DNA from 3 places in the Streptomyces sp. NPDC088794 genome. Region 3 is predicted to be linked to each of the others. Evidence: riboswitches for the same ligand, from Rfam matches in the RefSeq annotation. Region 3 holds a riboswitch; each other region holds the start of a gene.

Region 1 (10,039 bases), on a different contig from region 3:
CCGCCGGACCTCCAGGGTGCCGCGGGGTGGCAGCGGGGGCCAGGCCTGGTCCGGGTCGGCCGGCACCTCGAGACCGAGCACCTGGCCCGCGCGCAGCGCCACACGCGTGTGACCCTCGGGCGAGAGGTGCAGCCGGTCGTCGTCCCAGGCCCGGCGGTCCTGGACGGTCTTCAGGGACCACAGGTCGAGCACGGGACAGCCGTACCGGTCGGCGACCGCGCGCACATGTCCGTTGTAGGTGGCGATCTTGCCGCGCAGATGCTTCAGCACGGGGACGCCTCGGGTGTCGAAGCCGGTCGTCACCAGGACGGTGCCGGCCGACTCGGTGAGCCGGGCGATCGCCAGCTCGAAACGCTCGGCGACCTCGTCGGGGTCGGTGCCGGGCCGGATGATGTCGTTGCCGCCCGCGCTGAAGGAGATCAGGTCCGGGGCGAGTTCGAGGGCCTGCGGAAGCTGGTCCGCCACGATCTGGTCGAGCAGCTTTCCGCGTACGGCGAGGTTGTTGTACGTGAAGTGGCCCTCGGGCTCCCGGTCCGCGAGCAGTACCGCGAACCGGTCGGCCCAACCGACCATCGCCCCGTCGGGGCCGGGGTCGCCGACGCCTTCGGTGAAGCTGTCCCCCACCGCAACGTACGACCCGATCACTGATCTGCTGTCACTCTTCGAATCGTCTGCCACAAGCGAACATGATTCACCTTCGAATGTGACCTACGCGACCGTAGGAAAGGGTTGACGTGCGGTGAGATAAGCCACTCCTAAAGTGTTCACCAAACCAGGAATAGCTTTCCGGCCACGGCTGTTGACGGCTGGAACGCCCTGCCGAAGGCGGCACCACGTCACACCGAAGGCCGGACCCGGGGATCGGGATCCGGCCTTCGGCAGCGTGTCAGGCAGGTGGTGCGGGAGGTGCGTCAGCCGACGGCGACGCCCTTCGTACGGAGGTACGCGACCGGGTCGACGTCGGAGCCGTAGTCGGGGGTCGTACGGATCTCGAAGTGCAGGTGCGGTCCGGTCACGTTGCCGGTCGCGCCGGAGAGGCCTATCTGCTGGCCCTCGGTCACGGTCTGGCCGGCCGAGACGGAGAGCTGCGAGAGGTGGGCGTACTGGGCGTAGTAGCCGTCGTTCAGCTTGATGACGACCTGGTTGCCGTACGCGCCGCCCCAGCCCGCGGAGACGACCGTGCCCGCGGCCACGGCCTTGAGCGAGGTGCCGGTCGGAACGACGAAGTCGACGCCGGTGTGATAGCCGCTGGACCACATGCTGCCGGCGACGCGGTAGCCGGTGCCGATGGTGGCGCCGCTGACCGGGAGGGTGTAGCCGCTGGAGCTGGTGGCGGAGTCGGCGGACTGCGTGCTCGTCGAGTTCGAGGAGGCCTGGCTGTCCGAGGAGGAACTCTTCGAGGAAGACGAGGAGGACGACGAGGAAGAGGGCGCGGACTCGGTGGTGCCGGTCGCGGCCTTCTTGCCGAGCGTGAGCTTCAGACCGGGATGAATGAGCGACGGGTCGTCGCCTACGGCCGCACGGTTGTCCGAGTAGAGCTTCTGCCAGCCGCCGGTGACGTTCTCCTCGTCGGCGATCTTCGCGAGCCAGTCGCCGGACCGCACCGAATAGGTGCGCACACCTTGGGTGTTGGCTGTGCTCTTCTTGGCCGACTTCTGTGCCGTCGACTTCTGCTGGACCGACGTCTTCTCGACATCCGGAAGCGACTGGACGGCCTTTTCCGAAACCGCCTGGGAAGCCGATTCCGAGGTGGCCGCGTGGGCGCCGGTGGCCCCCATGAGCGGGAGGGCGAGCGCGGCGCCCCCGGTGCCGGCGACGGCGATGGTGCGGGTCAGGCGCTGGGACTTGGGGCGGCGGTGCTTACCCTTCGCGGGCATGACGAATTCCTCTCCGGCGCCTGCGAGGTGAGCTGTCGGGTGCGAGCTGGAGATGCCCGGCCGTGCTTTTCGGCACGGCTTTACCCCAAGCCTCTTCCGGAGACCGGAACAGGCGGTTGTACCTGTGGGTCCCCCGCTCCTGCCGTTCACGGGTGAGTTGTGCGGACTCCGGTCGGCGGCAGGATTGGGCGTCCGTCCGGATTGGTGGCGAACGTAAGCGACCAGGACGCGAAGGAACAAGTAGAGGTTCCCTGTGAATACGTTTCTCTTGATCCCTTGTGAGAATTCACGGTCACCCTGCGTGAATTAAGGACCCGCCACCAGGCACAAACACCCTTGAAAAGCACGTGCATTACGTGGACATGCAGAACCACGCACGGTCACGGATATGACGCTCCTCACGTGACGCCACCCCAGTCCGCCTTATTCCAGAGCGAGTTGGAACGAAGGCGAACCAAGGCGCCAATTCGGACAGAAGAGTCAGATGCGACGGAGCCGGAGAACCGTCGCATCGAAGTCGCCGCGCAGTCCGGTCCGAAGTCCGTGATGCAGCAGTACGGCACCCCTGTGAACTTCGCCCGTTTCGAGGCATTCGTACGATGCTGTCGGGTCCAGCCCGCGCAGCCGCAGCGCGGGCACGGGCTCGCCGTAGCTCTGCGCCTGGAGCCAGGCGAGGACCACGGACTCGTCCCCGAGTACGTACTGGACGGCACTGAGCCCGCCCTGCGGGGCCCGCAGCCGGTAGAGGTCACCCTGCTGCACGAGGCGCCGGATCTCCTTGTACAGGGCGACCCAGTCGCCCGCCTCGGCCAGCTCCTCCTCGGTCCACCGGGTGAGGTCGCCGCCGACGCCCAGCACGCCCGCCATGGAGCTCACGAACCGGAAGCGCAGCGAGCTGACCCGGTCGTTGAGCTGGGTGTTGGGGCTGTCGGTGACCCAGGCGGCCATCACGCGCGCGGGGTGGATCTGGGTGAAGCCGTGCTGGATGGCGAGCCGGTCGAGCGGGTCGGTGTTGTCGGAGGTCCACACCTCGTCCGTGCGACTGATGATCCCGAGGTCGATCCGCCCGCCGCCGCCCGAGCAGGACTCGAAGGAGACTCCCGGGTGCGCCGCCCGCAGCCGGTCCAACAGGGCGTACAGCGCGTGCACATGGTCGATCCACAGCCGCTGCGGATACGCCTCGCCGGGCCAGCCGGCGTCGGTGAAGCAGCGGTTGAAGTCCCACTTGACGTAGTCGATCGGGGCGCTGGAGAGGATGGCGTCGAGCTTCTCCCAGAGGTACTCCTGGACGTCCGGCCGGGCCAGGTTGAGTACGAGCTGATTGCGGAACTCCGTCCGCTTTCGTCCCGGTTGGAACTGCACCCAGTCGGGGTGCGCGCGGTACAGGTCGCTGTCCGCGTTGACCATCTCGGGCTCGACCCAGATGCCGAACTGCATGCCGAGCGCGTGCACCTCGTCGGCGAGCGGCTTCAGGCCCCCGGGGAAGCGGTCGGGGTTGGGCGTCCAGTCGCCGAGTCCGGCCCGGTCGTTGACACGCTTGCCGAACCAGCCGTCGTCGACCACGAACAGCTCGACACCGATCGCCGCGGCCTGCCGGGCGAGGGCGCCCTGCTGCTCCTCGGAGATGTCGAACTCGGTGGCCTCCCAGGAGTTGAACAGCACGGGCCGGTCCCGGTCCGCGTCCGGGATGACGTACGTCCGCTGGTAGGCGTGCCAGGCACGGCTCGCGCCGCCGAAGCCTCCGTCGCTCCACAGACCGGCGAAGACAGGGGTGGTGAAGGACTCCCCCGCCGCGAGACGCAGCAGCCCGGATTCGTCGTACCCGACGCCACCGTTGATCTGCACGCGCGCGTCGGGGAGTTGCGCCACCGCGATCCGCCAGGAGCCCGACCACCCGAGCGCGCAGCCGTACACCTCACCGCGCTCCTCGGTCGCGTCGGTGTCCAGGGCGACCCAGGGCAGGTGCTGGTGGCTGGTGTGGCCGCGGCGGCTGCCGATGACCTTCTCGCCGTAGGTGAGCGGTACCGAGGCCAGCTGTGACTCCGCCGCCCACCGGCCGTGCAGGTGCGACAGCCGCCAGCCCTCGCGGTCGGGCAGCGTCCAGGTCGCCGAGTCCGCGCGCAGCAGCTCCACGACCGGCCCCTCGTTGTCGAGGGTCACCCAGCGCTCCACGACGTCGTGCCGCATCCGGTAGTGCAGGGTGATGGCGAGCCCGTCGTCCCGGAAGCGCAGCCGCAGTTCGCCGTCCTCGCCCTCTTCGGACTCGTACGCCTCGAACCGCCACTCCGTGCCGCGCCGCTCCTCGGTGCGCACCGACAGGGCGGGCCGGACGAAGCGCGGGCCGCCCTCGACGGGGTACTCCTCGCGCCCGTCGAGCTGCGACTCGAAGCCCCGGTACTCGGGCTGCGGAAGCGCGGCCAGCGCCTCGGCGTCGGCGAGCTCGATCCGGGGGCCCCAGTGCAGATGCAGCAGGACGTCGTCCTCGGTGAGATGGACGGCGTAACTGCTCAGCGGCCCCGAGAGGAGCCACGTACGACCGTTGTCGGCGATCTCCAGCATCAAGCTCCCACACTTCCCAACAGACGCGACCAAGGACCAACATCATCAATGGTCGTGCCGCCCGAGGCAACGCCTGTGGACAACTCATTGCCCCCGGAACCTGTGTCGTATCGTCGAAGACGCACCCCGTCGGCCATCATGCCGAGCCGCGCCGGCCGGGTGGACTGGGAGGAGCCCCCGTGACGCAGCAGATCCCGTCGACCGAGCCCGAGCTGACCGGAGTCCGCAATTTCCGCGATGTGGGCGGGCTGCCGACGGTGGACGGACGGCGGGTGCGGCAGGGAGTGCTGTTCCGCAGCGGGCATCTGGCGCACGCGACCGCGGAGGACGCGGTGTTCCTCTCGTCCCTGGGGCTGCACACGATCTTCGACTTCCGCAACGCGGCCGACCAGAAGCTGGAGGGCCCGGACGTCGAGCTGCCGGGTGTGCTGAACGTGAACCTCCCGCTCACCGACCCGGCCCACGGCGCCGACTTCTGGACGATGGTCCGGGACGGCGAGATCGAGCAGCTGCGCGAGATCCTCGGCGACGGCAAGGCCGCGAACCGGATGATCAGCTCCTACCGCACGATCATCAAGGGCCGCACCGCCGAGCACGCACGCGTACTGCACGCGCTCGCCGAGGACAGCGTGCCCGCGCTGATGCACTGCGCGGCGGGCAAGGACCGCGCGGGCCTGTCCATAGCCGTGACGCTGCTCGCCCTGGGCGTCGAACGCGAGGCGATCATCGCCGACTACCTGGAGTCGAACGCGAAGCACCGCCGCTACAAGGTGCGCCGCAGCAGCGGTGCCGAGTCCGCGTACTCCCCCGAGGTCATGGAGCTGCTCAGCCCCCTCTTCGAGGCGCGCGCCGAGTATCTGGCGGCGGCCTTCGACACCATCGAGGAGACGTGGGGCGACGTCGACACCTACCTGGAGCAGGGCCTGGGCGTCACCCCTGAGATCCGGGAGCGGCTGCGCGAGCGCCTGCTCGACTGACCACGGCGGCCAACCGGCCGACGGTCGGCACTACTTGGCGCCCGCGCCGACCTCGAACAGCAGGAACAGGAACGCCGCGAACACGTGCCCGGCGGCGATGTAGATGAGCAGCCGCACCCACAACGCGCGCGGGATCTTGTCTTCCATGTCTCTCATGGCGTCTCTCCGGTGATGGGGCCCAGGCACAGCGTGGCCGTGGGGCTCTGCAGCAGGGTGTGGACGAACAGCAGCTCGACCCCGTCGGGGTCCTGGGCCGCGATCCGGTGCGGGGTGAGGGAGTCGAAGTGCGCGCTGTCGCCGGGGGCGAGGAGGTGCGCGGTGTCCCCGAGGCGCAGCCGCAGCCGGCCCTTGAGGACGTAGAGCCACTCCTCGCCGGGATGCACGCGCACGATGTCGCCCTGCGAGCCGTGCGGCACATGGACGCGCAGGGCCTGCATGCCGCGGCCGGGCGCGCCGGCCGGCCAGTAGGTCCAGCCGCCGGCCGCGGTCGGTTCCATGTCGGCGGCGCGCACGACGGAGTCCCGGTCGGCGACCGTCTCGCCGAGCAGCTCCGAGACCGTCGTACCGTAGATACGGGCGAGGGCGAGCAGCATCGGCAGCGAAGGCTGGCGCTGCCCGGTCTCCAGTCGGGAGAGGTGGGCCGGCGACAGCCCGGCGGCGCGGCCCGCCGCCTCCAGCGTGAGGGAGGCACGGCGGCGCAGGGCGCGCAGCTGTGGAGCGACGACGGGCAGGATCTCGTCCGGCCCGTCCGCCGGCTCCGTCTCGGGAGAGCTCATGCTCTCCATTCAGCCGCAGGCTTGTCTCTGGGGCAAATTTCTTGCCTCAGAGACAAAACCCGCAGCCCCGCCGCGAGCGACGCCCGCTAGCGGTTGGCGACCGCCTGCTTCACCAGCGTCTTGCTGAAGTCCCACATCAGCCCGCCACCGCTGTGCGCGTCGTCCATCACGGCCGTGAAGGCGTCCACGAACCGGTCCACCTCCCGCTCACCGACGACCAGCGGCGGGATCAGCTTGATCACCTCCAGGTGGTCGCCGGAGACCTGGGTGAGGATCCGGTGCCGTTGCAGGAGCGGTACGACGACCATCTGCGCGAACAGGCCCTTGCGCGCGGCCTGCAACATCGTCCAACGGCCGCGCAGCTTCAGCGACTTGGGCCGGCCGAACTCGATGCCGATCATCAGGCCCCGGCCGCGCACGTCGGCGAGCAGCTCGTACTTGTCGATCAGCGCCGCGAGCCGCGTCCTCAACAGGTCCCCGGTCACCCGGGCGTTGGCGATGATCTGCTCGTTCTCCATGACGGACAGCACGGCGAGGCCCGCCGCCATGGCCTGCGCGTTGGACCCGAAGCTCGCCGAGTGGACCAGCACGCGGTCCATCGACGAGTAGACCTTCTTGAAGATCCAGTCCTTGCCGAGGGTGGCCCCGACGGGCACATAGCCGCCCGAGAGGGCCTTGGCCACGCAGACCAGGTCCGGCTCGACGCCCTCCTCGTGCTGGTAGGCGTAGAAGTCGCCGGTGCGGCCGAGGCCGGTCTGCACCTCGTCGGCGATGAGCAGCGCCTTGTGCTGACGCAACAGCTCCTGGGCGGCCCGCAGATAGCCGGGCGGGGCCTCGTGCACGCCCTTGCCCTGGATCGGCTCGACGACCAGCGCGGCGACGTCGCCCTTCTTCAACTCCCGGGCCAGGGCGTCGAGATCACCGAGCGGCACCGCCGTGTCGGGCAGCAGCGGGGCGAAGCCGTCCCGGAAGCCGTCCTCGCCGTTGACCGACAGGGAGCCGGTGGTCAGGCCGTGGAAGGCGTGGTCGCAGTACAGGACCCTGGGCTTCCCGGTGGCGTACCGGGCGAACTTCAGCGCGGTCTCGACGGCCTCCGTGCCGCTGTTGCCGAAGAACACGCGGTCCAGGTGCGGGCTGTGGGACAGCAGCTTCTCGGCGAGCAGCCCGGGCAGCGGCTGGCAGTCGAAGCGCGTGAGGTCGGCGAGGTCGGCGTCGAGGACGTCGTGCAGCGCCTTGCGGACGACGGGGTGGTGGCGCCCCAGGCCCATCACCCCGAACCCGGCCAGCATGTCCAGGTAGTCGTTGCCGTCCGCGTCCCAGAAGTAGGCGCCCTCGCCGCGCTCGTAGACCTTGTCGAAGCCGATCGTGTGCAGCATGCGCGGCAGTTGGTGGTTCAGGTACTTGCCGTGCAGCTCGTAGCGCTCGGCTCCGCGCTCGGCCAGCAGCGCGGCGAGGTCGAACTCCTTGGTCATTCAGCTTTCTCCTTGACTGGGCCGTCCAGCTGCTCCTTGGCGGCCAGACTCGCGCCGATCCGTCCCGCCACCTCGACCGGCGTGAGGCCGATGTCGGCCAGCACCTCACCGCGCTTGGCGTGCGCGAGGAACTGTTCCGGGATGCCGAACCGCCGTACGGGGACGTCGACTTCGGCGTCGCCCAGCGCGAGCGCCACCGCCGCGCCGACGCCGGAGGCCCGGCTGTTGTCCTCGACGACGGCCACCAGACGGTGTTCGGCGGCGAGGCCCGGGAGCGCCGGGTCGACGGGTTTGACCCAACGGGGGTCCACGACCGTGCAGTTGATGCCGCGGGCCGACAGCAGCTCGGCCGCCTGGAGGCAGACGGGCGCCATCACGCCGACGGCCACCAGCAGCACGTCCGGCCGCTCGCCCCGGTGCAGGACGTCGATGCCGCCGATCCGGTCCACCGCCGGGATCCGCGGGCCCACCGACTCCTTGGGGAAGCGGATCAGCGTCGGCGCGTCGTCCACGGCGACGGCCTCGCGCAGTTGGGCGCGGAGTTGGTCGGCGTCGCGCGGGGCGGCGATTCTGAGGCCGGGCACGACCTGGAGGATCGACATGTCCCACATGCCGTTGTGCGAGGCCCCGTCGACGCCCGTGACGCCGGCCCGGTCCAGGACGAAGGTGACCCCGCAGCGGTGCAGGGCCACGTCCATCAGGAGCTGGTCGAAGGCACGGTTGAGGAAGGTGGCGTAGACGGCGACGACCGGATGGAGCCCGCCCGTCGCCAGGCCGGCCGCGGACACCGCCGCGTGCTGCTCGGCGATGCCGACGTCCCACACCCGGTCCGGGAAGCGCGCGGCGAACTTGCCGAGCCCCACCGGGTGCAGCATGGCCGCGGTGATCGCCACGACGTCGTCCCGCTCCTCGCCGATCGCGAGGATCTCGTCGCCGAACACCGAGGTCCAGGAAGGCCCGTTGGAGGGCGTGAGCGGCTCGCAGGTGAGCGGGTCCATCACGCCGACGGTGTGGAAGTGGTCCTCCTCGTGGGCGAGGGCGGGTTCGTAGCCGCGCCCCTTCTCCGTGAGGCAGTGCACGAGCACCGGCCCGTGGAACCGTTTCGCCCGGCGCAGCGCCGACTCGACGGCCCCGAGGTCGTGCCCGTCGATCGGACCGACGTACTTCAGGCCCAGGTCCTCGAACATGCCCTGCGGCGCGAACGCGTCCTTGAAGCCCTTCTTCGCGCCGTGCAGCGACTCGTAGAGGGTGTTGCCGACGACGGGGGTGCGCAGGAGGACGTCCTTGCCCCAGGCGAGCACCTTCTCGTAGCTGTCGGTGGTGCGCAGGGTGGCCAGGTGGTTGGCGAGGCCGCCGATGGTGGGCGCGTAGGAGCGCTCGTTGTCGTTGACGACGATGATCAGTGGCCGGTCCTTGGCGGCCGCGATGTTGTTCAGCGCCTCCCACGCCATCCCGCCGGTGAGCGCGCCGTCGCCGATCACCGCGACGACGTGGCCCTTCTCCCCCTGCACCTGACGGGCCTTGGCGAGCCCGTCGGCCCAGCCGAGCGCGGTGGACGCGTGGCTGTTCTCGACGATGTCGTGCTCGGACTCCTCGCGCGAGGGGTAGCCGGACAGGCCCCCCTTGCCGCGCAGCTTCGAGAAGTCCTGACGGCCTGTCAGCAGCTTGTGCACATAGCTCTGGTGACCGGTGTCCCACACGATGCGGTCCACCGGCGACTCGAAGACCCGGTGGAGGGCGATGGAGAGTTCCACCACCCCCAGATTGGGCCCGAGATGACCTCCGGTCCTGGCCACCGCGTGCACCAGGAACTCCCTGATCTCTTCGGACAGTTCACCGAGTTCCGCCTCGGACAGCGCCTTAAGGTCGCGTGGTCCCCGGATGCTCTCCAGAATCGTCACGCTCGGGCCCCCTTCGGTCCGTGCTGTTCAGCTCACGGTGACGGCCGGCTCCCCCGACGCGACGCCGTCCTGCTCCATCTGTTCGGCGATCTTCATCGCTTCCTCGATGAGGGTCTCCACGATCTTCGACTCGGGCACGGTCTTGATGACCTCGCCCTTGACGAAGATCTGCCCCTTGCCGTTGCCGGAGGCGACCCCCAGGTCCGCCTCGCGCGCCTCACCGGGTCCGTTGACCACGCACCCCATGACGGCGACCCGCAACGGGACTTCCATGCCCTCCAGGCCGGCCGTGACCTCGTCGGCCAGCTTGTAGACGTCGACCTGGGCGCGCCCGCAGGACGGGCAGGAGACGATCTCCAGCCGCCGCTGCTTGAGATTGAGCGACTCCAGGATCTGGAGGCCGACCTTGACCTCCTCGGCGGGCGGCGCCGACAGCGACACCCGGATGGTGTCGCCGATGCCCTGGCTGAGCAGCGC
Region 2 (10,039 bases), on a different contig from region 3:
GAGGCGGGGACGATGAAGTAGGCGACCGCCACGCTCAGTACGAGGGCCGCCCAGTACGGCGGCAGGATGCGCCAGGCCCGGCGGCTCAGGAAACGCGCGGTGCCGCCCGGGTGCCAGCCGTTGCGGGCGGCGGAGATGGCCAGGGAGAAGCCGGACAGGACGAGGAAGAAGACGACGGCGAGACGGCCGTACATGAGCCAACCCAGCCAGGACGGGCCCGAGTTGCGCGGGAAACCGGGGAAGGCCAGCAGCCAGCAGTGGAACAGGACCACGTAGAGGGCGGCCAGGCCACGCAGGCCGTCCAGGCCCGGCACATGGCGGGGGACCCGTGCTTCCGGCGTGCCGCCGTCCCGTTGCGGTGCCGGGCGTACGGGCGCGTCGAGCGTGCCCGCGTCGATCGTGTCGACGTCGAGCGTGCTGACGGATCGGCTCGGTTCCGGTGAGATCGCTGGGCCCCCTTCGTACGGCACCGGACGCTCAGCCCGGTGCCACCCACAGTGACTGATACGTCGCAATTGGGCGAGCCGTTCAACGGGCGCGTGCGGGGGTTTCGAGGGGTGTACGGGAGCCCGCTCCCACCAGGGCAAAGGGTGTAGCCCGCTACACCGCGCCGCCCGCCTCCGTCGCTTAGCGTTGCCGTATGAGGACAACGATGCGGCAGGCCGCGCGGGCCACAGGGCATCTGCTCCTCGCCGCCCTGATGGCGTTCTGCCTGTGGATCTTCGTCACGGTGCTGCTCATCACGGCCATCGGGACGCTGGCGGTGGTCGGGGCGTGGCTGTTGCCGGAGACCGTGCTGCTGGTGCGGAGGATCGCCGGGGCCAAGCGGGGGATGACCGCCGCGTGGACCGGGCAACGGATCCCGGAGGCCTATCAGCCGATCACCGGGACCGTGCGGGAGCGGATCCGGATCGCCGTGCGCGATCCCGGGACGTTCACGGATTTCCGGTGGATGGTCGCGGACTACTTCTACGGTGCTCTGATCGTCCTCGCGCTGCCGCTGTGGCCGGTCGGGCTGGTCGTCGACGGCGTGTGGAGCGGGCTGCTGCGGCGGACGCCGGTCGTGCTGCCGTTGATCACGCGGATCGCGGATCTGGAGGCCGACTGGTCGACCGCCCTGCTCAAGCCCTCGCCGAAGGCTCAACTCGCCGCCCGCGTCGAGGAATTGGCCGCCACCCGCGCCGACGCCATCGCCGCGCACGGCGCCGAACTGCGCCGTATCGAACGCGATCTGCACGACGGCGCCCAGGCCAACCTGGTCGCGCTGTCCATGCGCATCGGCCTCGCCAAACGCGCCTACGACCGCGACCCGGACACCGGGCGCAAGCTGCTGGACGAGGCCCAGGCACAGGCCGAACAGGCGCTGACCGACCTGCGGAACGTCGTCCGCGGCATCCACCCGCCGATCCTGACCGACCGCGGCCTGGTCGGCGCGGTGCGTGCGCTGGCCGCAGGGTGGGGGTCCCCCCGCGCGAGCGAAGCCGAGCGTGGGGGAGGGCTCCACGTGACCGTGGAGGTGGAGCGGTTGGAGGACGACGGGGTGCGGGCGCCGGCCGCCGTCGAGGCCGCCGCCTACTTCGTCGTCGCCGAGGCGCTCACCAACGCCGCCAAGTACAGCGGCTCGTCCCGGGCCTCGGTCCAACTCGCCCGGATGAAGCGCGGGTTGCGGGTGCGGGTCGCCGACGAGGGGTGCGGCGGCGCCGACGAGACGAGCGGCTCGGGGCTGCTCGGCATGCGACGGCGGGTCGCCGCGCTCGACGGGACCGTGGAGCTGTCCAGCCCGGTCGGCGGCCCCACGGTGATCGAGGTGCGGCTGCCCTGCGTGTGGTGAGCCCGCGGCGCCCGGGTATGCGCCCCGACCGGCCCCGTCGAGCCCATCAGCCCGCGTTCAGCTCCGTCAACTGGCCCAGCGGCAGGGTGTGGTGGGTCTGGAGGACCTTCGCGCGCAGGTAGCGGACGTTGTGCGCGGTCTTGAAGACACCGGTGGGGACGCGGTCGCGCACGGAGATGCCGAGGGAGCGCAACTGGTCGGCCTTGTCGGGGTTGTTGGACAGCAGGTCCAGTTCGTCGATCCCCAGGGACCGGAGCATCTGGGCCGCCGCCGTGTAGTCGCGGGCGTCCTCGGGCAGACCGAGGGCCGCGTTCGCCTCGTACGTGTCCAGGCCCTGGTCCTGGAGGGCGTACGCGTCGAGCTTGTTGTAGAGGCCTATGCCCCGGCCCTCCTGGCGCAGGTAGAGCAGGACGCCGCCGCGCTCGGCTATGCGCTCGACCGCCTCGCGCAGCTGCGGGCCGCAGTCGCAGCGGGCCGAGCCGAAGACGTCGCCGGTCAGGCACTCGGAGTGCAGGCGCACCAGCGGGGTCGTGCCGGGCGCCGGTTCGCCCAGGACGACCGCTACGTGTTCCTGGCCGTCGGTCAGGCCGTGGAAGGTGACCATCTCGGTGTCGACGGTGTAGCCGTCGTGGAAGCGCAGCGGGACCCGGACGCGGGAGCGCGGCGTTGCGGCAGGGAAGTCAGGCATGCGGGTTCTCCCGGTCCGGTGGACGAATACCGATCTGCTTCAAAACTGAAGCAGATCCACGATCACGGACCCTACCCCATGCTTGAAATTTGAAGCAACTGGTTTGTGGGCCGGGTCACGTACAGGGCGAGGACGAGGACGACCGGCGGCGCCACGGGACGTCCTCCCGCGTGGCCTCGGTCCCGTCGCCCTCCAGCGCCCGCACGATGCCCGTGCCGATCTCCTCCAACTGGCTCACCTGTTCCGGGGTGAGATGGTCGAAGATGGCCGCGCGGACCGTCTCGACGTGCCCGGGAGCGGTCCGCACCAGGGTCTCCATGCCGGCGTCGGTGAGCACCGCGGTGCTGCCGCGCTTGTCGGACGGGCACCCCTCGCGCCGTACCAGACCGTCCTTCTCCAGCCGCGTCACCGCGTACGTCAGCCGGCTCCGGGTGATCTTCGTCCGCCCGGCGAGATCGGTCATCCGCAGCCGGTGGTCCGGTACGTCGGAGAGGTTGGCCAGGATGGAGTAGTACAGGTGGGGCATGCCGGCGTCCTGCTGGAGCTGCCGGTCCATCGCGTCCTCCAGGAGCTGCGATGCGGCGATGTACGCGCGCCATGCGCGCTGCTCCTCAGGGGTGAGCCAGCGAGTCGTCATGGGACCAGTGTAGGTTTGTTTCAAACTTGAACCAAGCCCCACCTTATAGAGAACTCGAACCCAGCTCCGTGGACCGAGTCCCGTACACCCAGCCCCGCCTCGCAGAGAGAGCGCGTCGATGCCCCACCCGTTCGTCCTGCTGTCCGCCGCCGTCTCCCTCGACGGCTATCTCGACGACACCGGCCCCGAGCGTCTGCTGCTCTCCTCCCCGGCCGACTTCGACCGGGTCGACGAGGTACGGGCGTCCGTCGACGCGATCCTGGTCGGCGCCGGCACGATCCGCGCCGACAACCCGCGCCTGCTGGTGAACTCGCCCGAGCGCCGCGCCGCTCGCGTGGCGTCGGGCCGGCCGGAGTACCCCCTCAAGGTCACCGTCAGCGGCACCGGCGAACTCGACCCGGCCGCCAACTTCTGGCACACGGGCGGCGAGAAGGTCCTGTACACGACGGACAAGGGCGCCGACCGGGCGCACGCCCTGGGCATCGCCGCCGACGTGGTCCCGCTGGGCCCCGACCTGGACTGGCGCCGACTCCTCACCCACCTGCACGAGGCGCGCGGCATCGACCGCCTCATGGTCGAGGGCGGCGGCACGATCCACACCCAGCTGCTCCAGGAGGGCCTCGCGGACGAACTCCACCTGGTCCTGTCCCCGCTCTTCGTGGGCACCCCGACCGCGCCCCGCCTCTTCGGCCCCGGCCCCTACCAAGCCGGCCGCCTCCGCCTCCTCGAAACCCGGCAGATCGAGGACGTCGTCCTCATGCGCTACGAGCCCACCGCCCCCGGCACCGGCCCGCTCCCCACCGCCGCCGACCACCACTGGCTCCGCCTGGCCTGCGAACTGGCCACCCACTGCCCGCCCTCCACCACCGCCTTCAGCGTCGGCGCGGTCGTGGTCGCCGCCGACGGCACGGAGCTGGCCCGCGGCCACTCCCGCGAAGGCGGCGACCCGGTGGTCCACGCGGAGGAGGCGGCCCTGGCGAAACTCGCCCCCACGGACCCCCGCCTCCCGTCGGCCACGATCTACAGCAGCCTCGAACCCTGCGCCCACCGAGCCTCCCGCCCCAAGCCCTGCGCCCGGCTCATCCTCGACGCGGGCGTACGCCGCGTGGTGACGGCCTGGCGCGAGCCGGACACATTCGTGACGGCGGCGGACGGGAACGGGTTGTTGGCGGGGCAGGGCGTCGAGGTGGTCGTGATCCCGGAGTACGAGGAGCGGGCGAAGCAACCGAACCGCCACCTGTCGGCCTGAGCGGCCAGCACGTTTCGGCGCCGGTCGGTCCCGCTCTCGCGCCGGTCGGCACATCTCAAGGCCGGGTCCGGATCTTCTCAGCCCGTCCGGCGTTTGAGGACGAGGCCGTCCAGGCCGAAGCGGGGGCCTGGGGGCGGCAGCCCCCAGAACGGACGCCCACACCAACGCCCCCCACAGTCCGATCGGCCCAACAGATCCTGCGCCCAAGACCCCGAAGGGTCACGCTGCGAGTGACCCGGAGTGGACATACGCGGAGGTACTGGTACCAGTGAGGCCATCCCGAAAACGAGCCGCCGTGCTCCTGATCGCGCCCCTTCTCACCGTGACCGTCGCCTCGTGCGGCAGCACGGACACCGGTACCCGGACCATGGCCCGCGCCCTCCCCCCGGACGCCACGTTCACCCACCCCGGCGTGCTCGTCAGCAAGGCGCAGCTGGACTCCGTACGAAAGAACGTCACCGCCGGGAAGCAGCCGTGGCTGAAGGCGTTCCTGGAGATGCGGGACAGCAAGTACGGGTCGTACAAGTACCGCCCCGAGCCGTACGAGAACGTCGACTGTCCCTGGGGCGGCAAGGTCGCGCAGGGGTGCGTGGAGGAGCGGGAGGACGCGATCGCCGCGTACACGCAGGCACTGCTCTTCAGCGTCACCGGCAAGCAGGAGCACGCGCTGAAGGCGCGGGAGATCATGGACGCCTGGTCGGCGAAGATCAAGCGGCACTCCGAGGAGGACGCGGGGCTGCAGACCGCGTGGGCCGGGTCGACGTGGGCGCGGGCCGCGGAGATCGTGCGGTACGCGCCGGGGGCGGGGTGGCCGGCGGACCGGGTGGCGCGGTTCGAGAAGATGCTGCGGACCGCCTATCAGCCGTACGTCACCGAGAAGCTGCCCGACTACAACGGCAACTGGGACCTCGCGATGACCGACGCGGCGATCGGCATCGCCGTCTTCACCAACGACCACAAGGCCTTCGACGCCGCCCTCGCCCGCTTCCGCGACCGCGTGCCCGCCTACTTCTATCTGGAGAAGGACGGCAAGGTGCCGCTCACCGTGGCCGGCTCGACCATGAACACGCCGCAGAAGCTGACGACGTACTGGTTCAAGCAGGGGACGTACAAGGACGGCGTCGCGCAGGAGACCTGCCGCAACTTCAAGCACGTCGGCTACTCGCTCGCCGCCACCGCTCACATCGCCGAGACGGCCTGGCACCAGGGCGTCGACCTGTACGGCGAGGTCAAGGACCGGCTGACCGCGGCCCTCGCGTTCCACGCCCGCTACCAGCTGGGCGAGAACCCGCCCGCGTGGCTGTGCGGCGGCAAGGTCGACCGGAACATGGGTCCGGACCTGGAGGTCGCCCTCAACCACCTGGAGGACCGGCTCGGCGGTTCCGTCCCGGCCGCCCACAAGCTGGCCGAGGAGACCCGCCCGGCCGGTACCGACGATCTCTTCGTCTCCTGGGAGACCCTGACCCACGCCGGAAACCCGGCGGCCTGACCGGCCCGGCCGCTCCCCGACCGCTCCTTGGTCACTCCCGTCCCGCGGATGGCGTACAGTGGAGAACACAACGGCGCGGGGTGGAGCAGCTCGGTAGCTCGCTGGGCTCATAACCCAGAGGTCGCAGGTTCAAATCCTGTCCCCGCTACTAACGGCCCAGGGCCGGAGTCCGGATCATCGGACTCCGGCCCTGAGTCATTTCCCGCTCGGCTTTCCGACCGTTGTCACGCCCGGTGAGCAGGCGAACGCCCTCCGCCCAACAACTGACATCCCGTCAATACCTGTGTGGATTCACAGGCTTGGTCAACTCGCCCGATTTTCACCGGTCATGGCCTGAACGTCCTGCGTGAAAACGTTAATGATCAAGCCGAACAGCTTGGAATCCCTGCCCCGTGTCTATTAACGTTCGATAACGCAGCGCGGTCGTCCCAGCCGTCACAAGAGTCGGCTCCGTGCGCACGTGCCGAATCCCGCAAGGGAACCGGGGAACCACCAACTTGGGGTGAATCGCAAGTAGTCCGTCGTGTACGCACGACCGGTTTACGCGCGTAGGAGACCTTCCTGCTCCGAACCCGTCAGCTAACCCGGTAGGCGAGAAGGAAGGAAGGAGTACGCCCAGGTGGCGTCCAACCCCCCTGCCCCGGCGGCCCCGTTCGTGCCGAGCCAGCGTGACAACGAGACGTTCGGCTACGGCGGATACCGCACCGACGAGGGCCCTTGGGAGGAATGGAACCCCACCGAGGATTCCGTCCGCCCCAACCGCGGTCGCCACCGCGTCTCCAAGCAGCGCGGCGGAGGACTCGCCCGCAGCTCCACGGTTCTGGGCGTCGGTGTCATAGCCGCCGTCGGCGCGGGCGGCATGGCCAGCGCCAACACCGGCAAGCCGCCGGTCTCCATCTCCGTGCCCGACCTGCCGAACGTCGGCTCGGTCTTCGGCGAGACCCCCAGCCCCGCCAAGGGGTCCCCGACCGCGCTCAGCAGCGTCGGCGTGACCTCCAGCGAGACCGCGCAGGGCACCAAGGACGCCGGCGAGGTGCTGCGCGACCGCATCATGGCGCAGGCCGAGTCGCAGCGCGTTCAGGTCGACAGCAAGGTCCAGTACGCCACCGAGGCCTCCCTCTCCAAGCAGGTCGACGACGCCGCCGCGAAGGCGGAGAAGGCGGCCGCCGCCAAGGCCGCCGCCGCGAAGAAGAAGGCGGAGGCGGAGGCCAAGAAGAAGGCCGAGGCCGCGAAGCTGGCGGAGCTGGCCACGCAGTACCGGCTGCCGGTCGCCTCGTACACGATCACCGGCACCTTCGGGCAGGCCGGTTCCCTGTGGTCCTCCGGCTACCACACGGGCCTCGACTTCGCCGCCCCCACGGGCACGCTCATCAAGGCCATCCACAGCGGCACGGTCACGGAGGCCGGCTGGGCGGGCTCGTACGGCTACCGCACGATCCTCACCCTCGACGACGGTACGGAGCTGTGGTTCTGCCACCAGTCGTCGATCGGCGTGAGCGTGGGCCAGAAGGTCGCCACCGGCGATGTCATCGGCCGTGTGGGCGCCACCGGCAACGTGACCGGGGCGCACCTGCACCTGGAGGTCCACCCCGGCGGCCAGGCCGACGGGATCGACCCGATGGCGTGGCTGCGCAGCAAGGGCCTCACCCCCTGAGGCAGTAGTCGTCGGCAGACACCGACACATCGCCAGGTTCCCGGAACAGCGGACTCCGCTTGTTTACGGGAACTTTGCGGCTCCGGCGGAAGACCGGTCTCCGGGGCCGGCGTTGATGTGAAGCATGACGTCCTCCTCTGCTTCTCTGCGCAAGCTCGGCTCCTCCGACCTCGAGGTCTTCCCCCTCTCCCTCGGCGGCAACGTCTTCGGCTGGACGGCGGACGAGGCGACCTCCTTCGCCGTCCTGGACGCCTACGCGGCGGCCGGCGGCAACTTCGTCGACACCGCCGACTCCTACACGGCCTGGATCGAGGGCAACTCGGGCGGCGAGTCCGAGACGATCATCGGCAAGTGGGTCAAGGCCCGCGGCAACCGCGCCGACGTCGTCATCGCCACCAAGGTCAGCCAGCACCCCGAGTACAAGGGCCTGTCCGGCGCCAACATCAAGGCCGCCGCCGACGCCTCGCTGCGCCGCCTGGACACCGACTACATCGACCTCTACTACACCCACTTCGACCAGCCCGAGATCCCGGTCGAGGAGATCATCGGCGCGCTCGACGAGCTGGTGCGGGCGGGCAAGGTGCGCAACATCGCCGTCTCCAACATCACGCCGGAGCGGCTGCGGGAGTCCCTGGAGTTCTCCGACCGCGAGGACCTCGCCCGGTACGTGGCCATCCAGCCGCACTACAACCTGGTCTCCCGCGACACCTACGAGGGCGAGCTGCGGGACATCGCCGCCACGGCGGGCCTCGCCGCCGTCCCCTACTTCGGCCTGGCCGCCGGCTTCCTCACCGGCAAGTACCGGCCCGGTACGACGGTCGAGAGCGCGCGGGCGGGCCGCGCCGGCGCCTACCTGGAGTCGGAGCGGGGGCAGCGGGTGCTGACCGCCCTCGACGAGATCGCCGCCGCCCATGACGCCCAGGTGGCGACCGTGGCCCTGGCCTGGCTCGCCGCCCAGCCGACGGTGGCCGCGCCGATCGCGTCCGCGCGCACGCTGGAGCAGCTGCCGGCCCTGCTGGCGGTGGCGGACCTGACCCTGACGGAGACGGAGATCGACCGCTTGACGCGGGCGTCGGCCTGATCGGTCCCTGAGCTGGGCGATCCTCGATCCGGGCGGCCCTCGACCTGCGCGATCCCTGGTCTACGGCTGATACGGGTTGTACGCGGGGTACGGCGATGCCGGATAGGCGGGCTGCGCCGGATACCCGTACACCCCGTACACCGGCCAGGGCGGGGCGGTCACCGCGACCGGCGGGGCCGTCGTCCTGGCCGCGTAGTCCAGCGCCGGGCGGGCCACGTCCTTGCGGCGCCACAGCTCGGCGAGCAGTTCTCGTTCCCGTACGACGAAGTCGGCGCCGGCCCGGCCGCGGCGCCCCCGGTGCCGTAGGAAGGCCAGGGAGGTCGCGTACGCCTCGTACTGGGCGACCGCCCTTGCCGCGGGCTTGCCGTAGTGGCGGGCTGCGTAGTCGCGGGCGAGGCGGCGGGCGCGCATGGAGCCGAGTGCGAACGGCTCGGCGGGGGTGAGCCAGCCGGCCATGGTGTAGGCGGGGAGTTCCTCGCGCACGGTCCGCAGTTCGCGCTGCCGGGTCCAGATGACCAGCCAGGTCAGCAGCCCGAACGAGGGCACCATGAACGCGGCGTAGACCCCGAAGAACCCGTACTCGCCGAACGTCGACGAGCTGTTCCAGATCGCGTGCATGCCCATCGCGAGCAGCAGCCCCGACAGCGGGCCGAGGACGCGGCGCAGGTGCTGGCGGTCCCCCGAGAGCGCGGCGATGCCGAAGCCGATGCCCGTGCAGACGGTGAAGAGGGGGTGCGCGAACGGCGACATGATGATGCGGACGAAGAAGGTCGCCGCGGTGACGGAGGCGATGCCGCGGTCGCCGGTCAGCTGGTCGGTGCCGAAGGCGGTGCCCAGGTAGAGGATGTTCTCGGTGAACGCGAAGCCGGTGGCGGTGATGCCGGCTATCACCACCCCGTCGACGATCCCGGTGAAGTCCCGGCGCCGGAACAGGAAGAGGAGCAGGACGGCCGCGGCCTTGGCCGACTCCTCGACGATCGGCGCTATCACCGTCGCGCCGAGGGTGTCCGCGCTGGAGGGGTCCGCGGTCGCCGTCGCGATCCATCTGGTCGCGAAGCTGTTGGCGACGATCGCTATCAGCGCCGCCGCGCAGGCGCCCCAGGCGAAGGCGAAGATCAGATTGCGCCACGGTCCCGGTTCGACGCGGTCGAGCCAGCGGAAGGCGGCTATGAGGAGCGGCACGGGGAGCACGGCGAGGCCGAGTCCGACCAGGAACCCCTCGGTGCCGGTCTGCTGACGCACCAGGGCGAGGATGACGAGCCCGGAGAGCGCGAGCAGGGTACTGAGCGCGCCGTACCGCACCCACCTGCGCTGCCACCAGTGGGCGTGTCCGAGCGCACCGCCGGCGGGATCGCCGGCGTACGGCGGATTCGTCGGGTACGGGGGACACGTGGCCACGGCATTGACCCT
Region 3 (10,039 bases):
CGTCTCGGCGAACGACGTGATGGCGCAGTTCATGCACCTCGAGTACCAGGACCCGGACCGGGACATCTCGCTGTACATCAACTCCCCCGGCGGCTCGTTCACCGCGATGTCGGCGATCTACGACACGATGCGGTTCGTCACCTGTGACGTGGAGACCATCTGCCTGGGCCAGGCCGGCTCCTCCGCCGCGGTGTTGCTGGCCGCGGGCACGCCGGGCAAGCGGCTCGCGCTGCCGGGAGCGCGGGTGGTCCTCCATCAGCCCTCGTTCTCCGGGCCGGTCGAGGGACAGGCGAGCGATCTGGCCATCCAGGCCGAGGAGTTGATGCGGACCCGCGACCTGCTGGAGGAGTTGCTGGTGCGGCACACCGGCCGCTCGGCGGAGCAGGTGCACGAGGACATCGAGCGGGACAACATCCTGGACGCGCAGGGGGCGTTGGAGTACGGCCTGGTGGACCGGATCGTCTCCACCCGCAAGACCACGCTCACCCCGCCCGCGGGGAGGTGAGCCGCCGGTGCTCCCACCCGAGCTGCCGCCGCTGCCCGCGTTGACGCGCGCCGAGGGCGAGTTGATCGACCGTTATCTCGACGTGGTCGACCTGCTCGGCCGGATCAACCCGGCGCGGGACGGGGACACCTACCGCGGACTGCGGGCCGCGCAGGCGCTGGTCTCCAAGGCGGCGGAACTACGGGACGCGCTGGCGCTGATGCACCAGCGGGGCGAGGCCGAGGTGCACGCCCCCACCTTGGCGCGGGCGCTGCGGGTGCTGGGCGGCGAGCGCCGCACGGCGCGGCTCACTCTGCCGCCGAGCTCCGCCAGTTGACGCAGGCGTGGCCGGTTCGGATGTCCGCCGTGCGGTCGGGACGTCCGGACCGGGGGCGAAACGGACCAAATGAGGTACCCCCGTTCGGCGGAGTTGCGGCTACTTCTTGGCGACCGTCAAGGTTGCGCAACGCGCGTGATGCGAGGGCCGCATGAGGCGTTCCTGTGCTGGTCCGAGGGGCTGCGCACCCCTGGACACCGGCTCGAACACGGGGGTGTCCACCCGAACGGGTGAGTGGTGAGTAACCCCACAAATCCCCGATTCCGTTGGGCTTTTCGGACATTCATAGGTCAAGATCCCTGTCTGACGACAAGACCCCGCCGCAGCGGCGGGGCGATCCGGGCGGACGCCGAGTCCTACCGCCGCCCGGATGACAGGTCGACAGGATTGCATCGGTAGGAGTGGAGGACCCAAGCACGACGGGTCGCCGGGACGGTCACGCCATGACCGGGTCGAGCAGCCCTTGGGGTGAAGCCGCGTCAGCGGCCGGGCAACTTTGTCAGCCCGAATCCGACAGGTCATCCTTCACAGGCGGCTGACGAAGGGTTGCGCATGTCTGCGCTCAATCGTGTCCCGTCGCTGATGGCCCGGGCCAGTACGGCCTCCGCTCTCACCATCGCCGCAGTGGGCGGCTCCGTCGTGATCCCCGGTGTCGCATCCGACGCCGCGGCCGCGACACCTGCGACCAAGGCACTTCACATCGCGGCTTCCAAGAAGGGCTCCCCGTACAAGTACGGCGCCACCGGACCACGCCGCTTCGACTGCTCAGGGCTCACGCTGTACTCGTTCAAGAAGGCGGGCAAGAAGCTTCCCCGCACGGCGGCCCAGCAGTACAACAAGACCCACCACATCTCGGCCAAGGGCCGCAAGGCCGGGGACCTCGTGTTCTTCCACTCGGGCTCCAGCGTCTACCACGTCGGCATCTACGCCGGGAAGGGAAAGATCTGGCACGCCCCGAAGACCGGGGACGTGGTACGGCTGCAGAAGATCTGGACGAAGAGCGTCTGGTACGGCCGGGTCAGCTGACTCTCCCGCGGGGGCGACGGCGCCCTGACACGCCGTCGCCCTCGCGGGGCACGACACAGGCTCTACGGCTCCTGCTGTCCCGCGGTCGTGACCGGCCGCGCCGGTACGGTCCACGGAAGTTCGATGGAGACCGTCTTGCCGCCTTCCGGAGTGGCCCGCACCCGCAGCCGGCCGCCGCGCTCCGCGGCCAGCCACCGAATGATCACCATGCCCCGGCCGTTGTCCTGTTGGACAGCGGCCGGCAGGCGTTTGGGAAACCGGGGGTGGCTGTCGGTCACCCCGATGCGCAGGTGTTCGTCACGGTCCAGCACGATGTCCACCGTGAAGGTGGGTGACTGGCCGAAGGTGTGCTGTACGGCGTTGGTGGCCAGTTCGGAGACGATGAGCCGGACGGTGTCGGCCACCTCGGTGTCGGACGGCAGACCCCACTCCGCCAACGTCGAGACCACATAACCGCGGGCCGTGGCGACCGAGGCGGGTTCGCTCGGCAGAGTGACGGATGCTTCCAGGTGGTCTGCCATGGCGACGTCGTCCCTTTCCCGCGGGACCGGGGTCCGACACAGAGCGGATGGTTCGAGTACGGTCCCGGACTGGTGCTTCGTCGCCAGACTGCCATTACCGCGCCGGTCACGGGTGGCGATCCACCAAGATATGCATATATCTGTCGCTCAAAGCGGTGAACTCTACGACGGGAGACCGTATTTGGGCGGCCCGGAAGGAGTAAGGAGTGACCCATGCAGCACGGACCCGCGGTGCGCCGCCGGAAGCTGGGCGCCGAACTGCGTTCGTTGCGCACCGGGTCGGGGCTCACCAGTGGTGAGGCGGCCCGGATGGTGGGCTGGCATCAGTCGAAGGTGAGCCGGATCGAGACCGGCGCCAGCGGTGTGAAACCGGCCGATGTGCGGTTACTGCTGGATGCCTACGGCGTCTCGGATCCGCAGTTGCGGGAGATGCTCCAGATGCTGGCGGGCTCCGACGAGGGCGGCGGCCGGCACCACTGGTGGCACGCCTACCGCGGGGTGCTGCCGACGACGTACCGCGACTTCATCAGCCTGGAGTCCCAGGCGAGCGCGATGCGGACGCTGGAGACCTCGGTGGTGCCCGGACTGTTGCAGACGCCCGAGTACGCGCGGGCGGTGACCAGGGCGGCGGTCGGAGGTCTGGACGATGAACGCCTCGACGCGCTGGTCGAGGTGAGGCTCGCTCGACAGGACGTCCTGCGTTCGAATCCGCCGCTGAAACTCAGCGCGATCCTGGACGAGGCGGTGCTGCGCCGGGAGATCGGCGGCCCTGACGTCATGTCACGCCAGCTGGCCCGCCTCATCGAGGCGGCTCGCCTGCCCCAAGTGCGGCTTCAGGTACTGCCGTTCACCGCCGGGGCGCATGTCGGCGTCACCGGACCTTTCGTTGTCTTCTCATTTTCGAGCACTTCTGATCTGGACGTGGTTGTTCTCGACCACTTGACGAGTAGCCTCTACCTCGAACGGAAAGAAGACCTCCAGGCCTACATCGAGGCCTTCAACACCCTTCAGATCTATGCCCTTTCACCCGAGGACTCGTTGGATTACATCGCCGCGATAGGTGACGGCGCGTAAGGAGGCACCATGTCAGCACTGCCTCGGAACGTTCCTTCCAGTACCGATCCGCACGGTGTGCGGTGGCTGCGCAGCAGCTACAGCACGGGAGCCAACAACTGCGTCGAGACGGCGCTGTCGCGCTCCGGCCCCTGGGCGGGGCTGCTCGCCGTGCGCGACTCCAAGGACGCGTCAGGACCCGTCCTGCTCTTCTCCCCCGAGAGCTGGGCGGGCTTCACGGCCGCGTTCGACCTCTGATCGGTTCCGTGTCCCGGACCTGATCAGTTCCGTATCCGGCGGCGCACGGCCGTGTCACGCCGACTCATGGTCGCGTTTCGCCGATCACACCCACAGCGCGTTCGATCTGCGCCTCGGAGAGGTCCGCACGGGCCGTCAGCCTGAGCCGTGAGATGCCGTCGGGCACGGAGGGGGGCCGGAAACACCCCACGACGAGCCCCGCGGCACGGCAGTCGGCCGCCCACCGCAAGGCCCCCTCCGGGGACGGCGCGCGCACGGAGACCACCGCGGCGTCGGGGCGTACCGCCTCGTGCCCCGCGGCGGTCAGGCGTGCGTGCAGTTCGGCCGCGACCGTACGCGCGCGTGCCGCCCGCTCCGGTTCCCGGCGCAGCAGCCCCAGGGCCGCCAGGGCGGCGCCCGCCGCCGCGGGGGCCAGACCCGTGTCGAAGATGAACGTACGGGCCGCGTTGACCAGATGGTCGATCACCCGCGCGGGACCGAGGACGGCTCCGCCCTGGCTGCCCAGCGACTTGGACAGCGTGACCGTCACGACCACGTCGTCGGCGCCCGCGAGCCCCGCCGCGTGCGGGGCGCCGCGTCCGCCGTCCCCGAGGACGCCCAGCCCGTGCGCGTCGTCGACCAGCAGCCCCGCGCCGTGCTCCCGGCACACCCCGGCGAGCGCCGCGAGCGGGGCCGCGTCGCCGTCGACCGAGAACACCGTGTCGGACACGACGACCGCCGAGCCCTCCTGCCCCTCATGGGTGCGCAGCGCCTTGCGCACGGCCTCCGGGTCGGTGTGCGGGACCACCTGCGTGGTGCCACGGGCCAGCCGGCAGCCGTCGATGAGGGAGGCGTGGTTGCCCGCGTCGGAGACGATCAGCGAGCCGTGCGGGGCCAGGGTCGTGACCGCGGCGAGGTTGGCCGCGTACCCCGAGGAGAAGACCAGCGCCGCCTCGAAGCCGCAGAAGTCGGCCAGCTCGCGCTCCAGCTCCGTGTGCAGCTCCGTCGTCCCGGTGACGAGCCGCGAGCCGGTCGAGCCGCCGCCCCAGGTGTGCGCCGCCCGCGCGGCGCCTTCGGCGACCTCGGGGTGGTGCGCGAGACCCAGGTAGTCGTTGCTCGCGAGGTCGAGGAGCGGGGAGTCGGCCGGGCGCGGGCGCAGGGTCCGTACGAGCCCGGCCCGGCGGCGCAGCAGCGCCTGCTCGTCGATCCAGCCGAACGCCATGGCTCCTCCGGGCTTTTGTAGGCAGTGGACAGACACTAACCGCAGGTCCCGCAGCCCATGATGTGGCAATACACACACGACGAAGTCCCTTCGTTGTGCGAACTCTCCTTGGCCGGAAGCTGCTCCGTAGGACAGGATCGGCTCTCATGGACCTGCTGAACACGCTGGTGGACAAGGGGCTTCGGCGCGAGCTGCCGACCCGCGAGGAGGCTCTCGCCGTCCTCGCCACTTCCGACGACGATGTGCTCGATGTGGTGGCCGCGGCCGGCAAGGTGCGCAGGCACTGGTTCGGCCGCCGGGTGAAGCTCAACTACCTCGTCAACTTGAAGTCCGGACTGTGTCCCGAGGACTGCTCCTACTGCTCCCAGCGGCTCGGCTCCAAGGCCGAGATCCTGAAGTACACCTGGATCAAGCCGGACGAGGCGTCGAAGGCGGCGGCGGCCGGTCTGGCGGGGGGCGCCAAGCGGGTCTGCCTGGTGGCGTCCGGGCGCGGACCGACCGACCGTGACGTGGACCGGGTCTCGGACACGATCAAGGCGATCAAGGACCAGAACGAGGACGTCGAGGTGTGCGCCTGTCTCGGCCTGCTCTCCGACGGCCAGGCCGAGCGGCTGCGGGCGGCGGGCGCGGACGCGTACAACCACAACCTCAACACGTCCGAGGCGACGTACGGGGACATCACGACCACGCACACGTACGCCGACCGTGTCGACACCGTGCAGAAGGCACACGCGGCCGGTCTGTCCGCCTGCTCCGGTCTGATCGCGGGCATGGGCGAGACCGACGAGGACCTGGTCGACGTGGTGTTCTCGCTGCGCGCCCTCGACCCTGACTCGGTTCCGGTCAACTTCCTGATCCCGATGGAGGGCACCCCGCTCTCCAAGGAGTGGAACCTCACCCCGCAGCGCTGCCTGCGCATCCTGGCGATGGTCCGTTTCGTCTGCCCGGACGCCGAGGTGCGCATCGCGGGCGGCCGCGAGGTCCACCTGCGCACGATGCAGCCGTTGGCCCTGAACCTGGCCAACTCGATCTTCCTGGGCGACTACCTCACCAGCGAGGGTCAGGCCGGCCACGCCGACCTGGAGATGATCGCGGACGCCGGCTTCGAGGTGGAGGGCACCGACCAGGTGACCCTCCCGGAGCACCGGGCGACGGCGGGCGCGGGCTGCGGGTCGCACGCGGGCGGCGGCTGCGGGTCCCACGAGAGCGGCGAGAGTGTCGGGTGCGGGTCGCACGCGGGTGGCGATGTCTGCGGTACGGCGACTGCGGAGCCCGTGCCTGCTGCTGCGTCCGCGGCCGCGCTGAACGAACCCCGTACCGACCTGGTCTCGGTCCGTCGCCGAGGTGCCGGAACGGATCTCGCGCCCAATGCCTGACCTGCCCGCCCCGCCCGGCCTGCCCGTCGCCGAGCTGCTGGAACTGGACCGGCGGCACGTCTGGCACCCCTACGGGCCCATGCCGGGCCGGCAGGAACCGCTCGTCGTGGAGTCGGCGAGCGGGGTCCGGCTGAGGCTGCGCGGGGCGGACGGGAGCACGGACGAGGTCGTGGACGGCATGTCGTCCTGGTGGTCGGCGATCCACGGCTACAACCACCCGGTGCTCAACGAGGCCGCGAGCGAGCAGCTCGGCCGGATGAGCCACGTGATGTTCGGCGGCCTGACGCACGAGCCCGCGGTCCGGCTCGTGAAGCACCTTGTCGACATGTCGCCCGAGGGCCTGGAGCATGTCTTCCTCGCCGACTCCGGCTCGGTGTCGGTCGAGGTGGCGGTCAAGATGTGCCTCCAGTACTGGCGTTCACTGGGCCGCCCCGCGAAACAGCGCCTGCTGACCTGGCGCGGCGGCTACCACGGCGACACCTGGCAGCCGATGTCCGTGTGCGACCCCGAGGGCGGGATGCACGAACTCTGGTCCGGGGTCCTGCCCCGCCAGGTCTTCGTGGACCCGCCGCCGACCGAGTACGAGGAGTCGTACGCCGACCAGTTGCGGTCGGCGATCGAGCGCCACGCCGATGAACTGGCCGCGGTGATCGTCGAACCGGTGGTGCAGGGCGCGGGCGGGATGCGGTTCCACTCCTCCGCGTATCTGCGAGTGCTGCGCGAGGCGTGCGACGCGCACGACGTGCTGCTGGTGTTCGACGAGATCGCGACCGGCTTCGGGCGCACCGGCGCGCTCTTCGCGGCGGACCACGCGGCCGTGACGCCGGACGTGATGTGCGTCGGCAAGGCGCTGACCGGCGGCTATCTGACGATGGCGGCGACCCTTTGCACCGCGCGCGTGGCCGACGGCATCTCGCGCGGCGAGGTCCCGGTGCTCGCCCACGGCCCGACCTTCATGGGCAACCCGCTCGCCGCGTCCGTCGCCTGCGCCTCGATCGAGCTGCTGCTCGGCCAGGACTGGCAGGCGGAGATCAAACGGATCGAGACGGGCCTGCGGGACGGACTGGCACCGGCGCGTGAGCTGCCGGGTGTGCGGGACGTCCGGGTCTTGGGTGCCATCGGGGTCGTGCAGCTCGACCACGACGTGGACATGAAGGCGGCCACGGAGGCGGCGGTGCGCGAGGGCGTGTGGCTGCGGCCGTTCCGGGACCTGATCTACACGATGCCGCCGTACGTCACCGGGGACGCGGATCTGACGCGGATCGCGGACGCGGTGTGCGCGGCCGCGCGGGAGGGATGAGATGTCGTCGGTACTGGTGATCACGGGGACCGGCACGGAGGTCGGCAAGACGGTCACGACCGCCGCGGTCGCCGCCGCGGCGCTCGCCGCCGGTCGCTCGGTGGCCGTGCTGAAGGCGGCACAGACGGGTGTACGGCCGGACGAGCCCGGGGACGCGGCGGAGGTCGCGCGGCTCGCGGGTGCCGTGACGACCGCCGAACTCGCCCGCTATCCCGACCCGTTGGCACCGGCGACGGCCGCGCGGCGGGCCGGGATGGCGCCGGTGCGTCCGCTGGACGTCGCCGAGGCCGCAGCCAAGCTCGCCACCGACCACGATCTGGTGCTGGTGGAGGGGGCGGGCGGGCTGCTCGTCCGCTTCGACGCGGAGGGCGGCACGCTGGCGGACGCGGCGACACTGCTCGGGGCGCCGGTCCTGGTCGTGGCGTCGGCGGGTCTGGGCACGCTGAACACGACGGAGCTGACGGCCCGTGAACTCCGTTCGCGCGAGCTGGAGTTGGCGGGAGTGGTGATCGGGAGCTGGCCGAACTCGCCTGATCTGGCGTCCCGTTGCAACGTGGCGGATCTGCCGGAGGTCTCCGGGGCTCCCCTGCTGGGCGCGGTGCCCGCCGGGGTGGCCGCACTGCCTCCGACCGACTTCCGTACCGCCGCGCCGAGTTGGCTGGCGGCGCGACTGTCGGGGACGTGGGACGCGGAGGCGTTCGGGGTGCGGGAGGCGCCGTAGAGGTGCGCTTCGGGACGCCTCCTGGTGTCCTCACCTGGCTCTTGCCCGCCGAAGCCTTCGCGCGGCCCTATGCGGTGCCTCTGCTGTCACCACCTCCACCCAGCAACCGCACCAGGTCGATCCGCGACCGGATCCCCAACCGCGAGAAGACACCCCGCAGATGGTGGTCGATCGTGCGCGGGCTGAGGGCGAGGCGGGCGGCGATCTCGCGGTTGGTGGCGCCGTCGGCGGCCATGCGGGCGATGAGGAGCTGCTGGGCCGTGAGGCGGGCGGTGGGGTCGACGGCGGCCGTGTGTGCGGGGGTTGCGGGGGCGCCGAGGGCGCGGAGTTCGGCGCGGGCCTGGGCCGCGCAGTGCGGGGCGCCGAAGGAGTCGAAGGCCTCCAGGGCGCTGTGCAGGCGGTCGCGGGCCTCGGTACGGCGGCGCAGTCGACGCAACGCGCCGCCGAACAGCAGCTCCGTGCGGGCGCGTTCGAAGTCGCGGGTGCCGTGGGCGTGGAGGTCGAGGGCGGCGCGGTAGTGCTCGACGGCCTCGGCGCCGGGGGCGAGCAGGGCGCGGCAACGGGCGCTCAGGGCAAGGTCGTCCGGGCTGCGGACGGCGCTGGCCCAGCGGTCGTAGTCGGCGTGGGCGGCTCGCGCGACCCGGGTGTCGCCGGTGCGGGCGGCGGCCTCGACGTAGTGCGGGGTGGCCAGGTGCCGGATGGCCCGGTGCCCGTGTCCAGGACCGAACCCGGCGAGCGCGCGCAGCCGGGCCGCGGCGCCGGCGAAACGGCCGGCCGCGAGATCGAGGTAGGCGAGCGCCCACTGGGCCAGCGCGGCGGCCAGACCGAGCCCGTGGGTGAGGGCGTACGAACGTGCGGCGGTGGCCCGTTCGCGGCAGGTGTCCTCGTCGCCGGTGAGGGCGGCGAACATGGCGAGGGCGGCCTGCAGATGACAGGCGCCGTTGTCCTGCCCGGTGGCGTGGGCCTGCCGCAGGGCGTCCAGGGCGGTGGCCGCGCCGGCGTGCGGGCGTCCGGTCCAGAAGTCGGCGTAGGCACGGAACTCCAGCGCCTGGGCGACGGTGGCGGTCGCGCCCCGGGCCCGCGCCGAGGAGACGGCCCGTACGGTCGCGGTGGCGGCGAGGGTGTGGTCCCCGAGCATCAGCGCGGCGATCCCCGCGTGCACGAGGAGCGTGGGGTCGGCGCCGGGGCCGTGCGCGGGGAGCGTGGGGTCGATGCCGGGGCCGCCGTGCACGAACAGCGCGGGGTCACCGCCCGATTCGCTGTGGCCCGCCGCCGCCCGCAACAACTCCCGCGCGTCCTCGTACCGCCCGTCCACGGCGGCCGCGAGCCCGCCCAGCGCCCCCGGCGGCCCGACACCCAGCCGCCCCGCGACCCGGAGCGCCTCCCGACTGCGCCGCAGATCACCGGTGTAGACGGCGGCTTCGGTGGCCCGGGCAAGGAGGTGGACGGCGGAGTCGGCGTGGTGGGGGGTCGCGGCTCTCCGCTCGGCACCGCTGGGTCCGCCCGGCGCCGCAGGGGCTCTGCGGCGGCCCGGCGAGACTCCGGCGGCCGGACTCGGCGCACGTGAGGAATCGGCAGCATCGGCCGCCCGGCCGAATCGCTCCACCGCGGACTCGACTCCGCCCGGCACACCCGCTCCCCGATCGCCATCGCCCAGTCCGCCCGACGCCGCAGGGACTGTGCGGCGACCCGGCGAGACTCCCGCGGCCGGACTCGGCGCACGGGCCCCCGGTTGCCGTTCAGCGGGAGGAGGAGCTGACGC

Evidence for each region. A riboswitch is a leader RNA that binds a small molecule or an ion and turns the genes downstream of it on or off. The one in region 3 is predicted to bind cyclic di-AMP.
Region 1: it holds a riboswitch for cyclic di-AMP, as region 3 does, so the genes downstream of both, ACIP6U_RS03320 (peptidoglycan DD-metalloendopeptidase family protein) here and ACIP6U_RS33915 (C40 family peptidase) in region 3, are expected to answer to the same signal.
Region 2: it holds a riboswitch for cyclic di-AMP, as region 3 does, so the genes downstream of both, ACIP6U_RS48080 (M23 family metallopeptidase) here and ACIP6U_RS33915 (C40 family peptidase) in region 3, are expected to answer to the same signal.

What each region holds. Positions count from the first base shown of each region.
Region 1 covers NZ_JBIVKB010000001.1:723,343-733,381, forward strand. The annotation lists gene ACIP6U_RS03315 (SGNH/GDSL hydrolase family protein) at 1-645, opposite strand, end outside; gene ACIP6U_RS03320 (peptidoglycan DD-metalloendopeptidase family protein) at 912-1,877, opposite strand; cyclic di-AMP (ydaO/yuaA leader) riboswitch at 1,882-2,051, opposite strand; gene ACIP6U_RS03325 (alpha-galactosidase) at 2,358-4,436, opposite strand; gene ACIP6U_RS03330 (tyrosine-protein phosphatase) at 4,616-5,413, shown strand; gene ACIP6U_RS03335 (DUF6126 family protein) at 5,444-5,569, opposite strand; gene ACIP6U_RS03340 (helix-turn-helix domain-containing protein) at 5,566-6,189, opposite strand; gene ACIP6U_RS03345 (aspartate aminotransferase family protein) at 6,276-7,661, opposite strand; gene dxs (1-deoxy-D-xylulose-5-phosphate synthase) at 7,658-9,562, opposite strand; gene ispG (flavodoxin-dependent (E)-4-hydroxy-3-methylbut-2-enyl-diphosphate synthase) at 9,590-10,039, opposite strand, start outside.
Region 2 covers NZ_JBIVKB010000035.1:20,028-30,066, reverse strand. The annotation lists gene ACIP6U_RS48115 (acyltransferase family protein) at 1-470, opposite strand, end outside; gene ACIP6U_RS48110 (histidine kinase) at 641-1,831, shown strand; gene ribA (GTP cyclohydrolase II) at 1,878-2,519, opposite strand; gene ACIP6U_RS48100 (MarR family winged helix-turn-helix transcriptional regulator) at 2,635-3,156, opposite strand; gene ACIP6U_RS48095 (dihydrofolate reductase family protein) at 3,275-4,405, shown strand; gene ACIP6U_RS48090 (alginate lyase family protein) at 4,773-5,894, shown strand; tRNA gene ACIP6U_RS48085 (tRNA-Met) at 5,969-6,042, shown strand; cyclic di-AMP (ydaO/yuaA leader) riboswitch at 6,346-6,503, shown strand; gene ACIP6U_RS48080 (M23 family metallopeptidase) at 6,514-7,548, shown strand; gene ACIP6U_RS48075 (aldo/keto reductase) at 7,673-8,629, shown strand; gene ACIP6U_RS48070 (PrsW family intramembrane metalloprotease) at 8,690-10,027, opposite strand.
Region 3 covers NZ_JBIVKB010000014.1:155,100-165,138, reverse strand. The annotation lists gene ACIP6U_RS33925 (ATP-dependent Clp protease proteolytic subunit) at 1-505, shown strand, start outside; gene ACIP6U_RS33920 (hypothetical protein) at 513-821, shown strand; cyclic di-AMP (ydaO/yuaA leader) riboswitch at 1,172-1,370, shown strand; gene ACIP6U_RS33915 (C40 family peptidase) at 1,374-1,847, shown strand; gene ACIP6U_RS33910 (ATP-binding protein) at 1,910-2,368, opposite strand; gene ACIP6U_RS33905 (helix-turn-helix domain-containing protein) at 2,582-3,442, shown strand; gene ACIP6U_RS33900 (DUF397 domain-containing protein) at 3,452-3,679, shown strand; gene ACIP6U_RS33895 (8-amino-7-oxononanoate synthase) at 3,744-4,880, opposite strand; gene bioB (biotin synthase BioB) at 5,027-6,256, shown strand; gene ACIP6U_RS33885 (adenosylmethionine--8-amino-7-oxononanoate transaminase) at 6,249-7,556, shown strand; gene bioD (dethiobiotin synthase) at 7,558-8,277, shown strand; gene ACIP6U_RS33875 (LuxR C-terminal-related transcriptional regulator) at 8,345-10,039, opposite strand, start outside.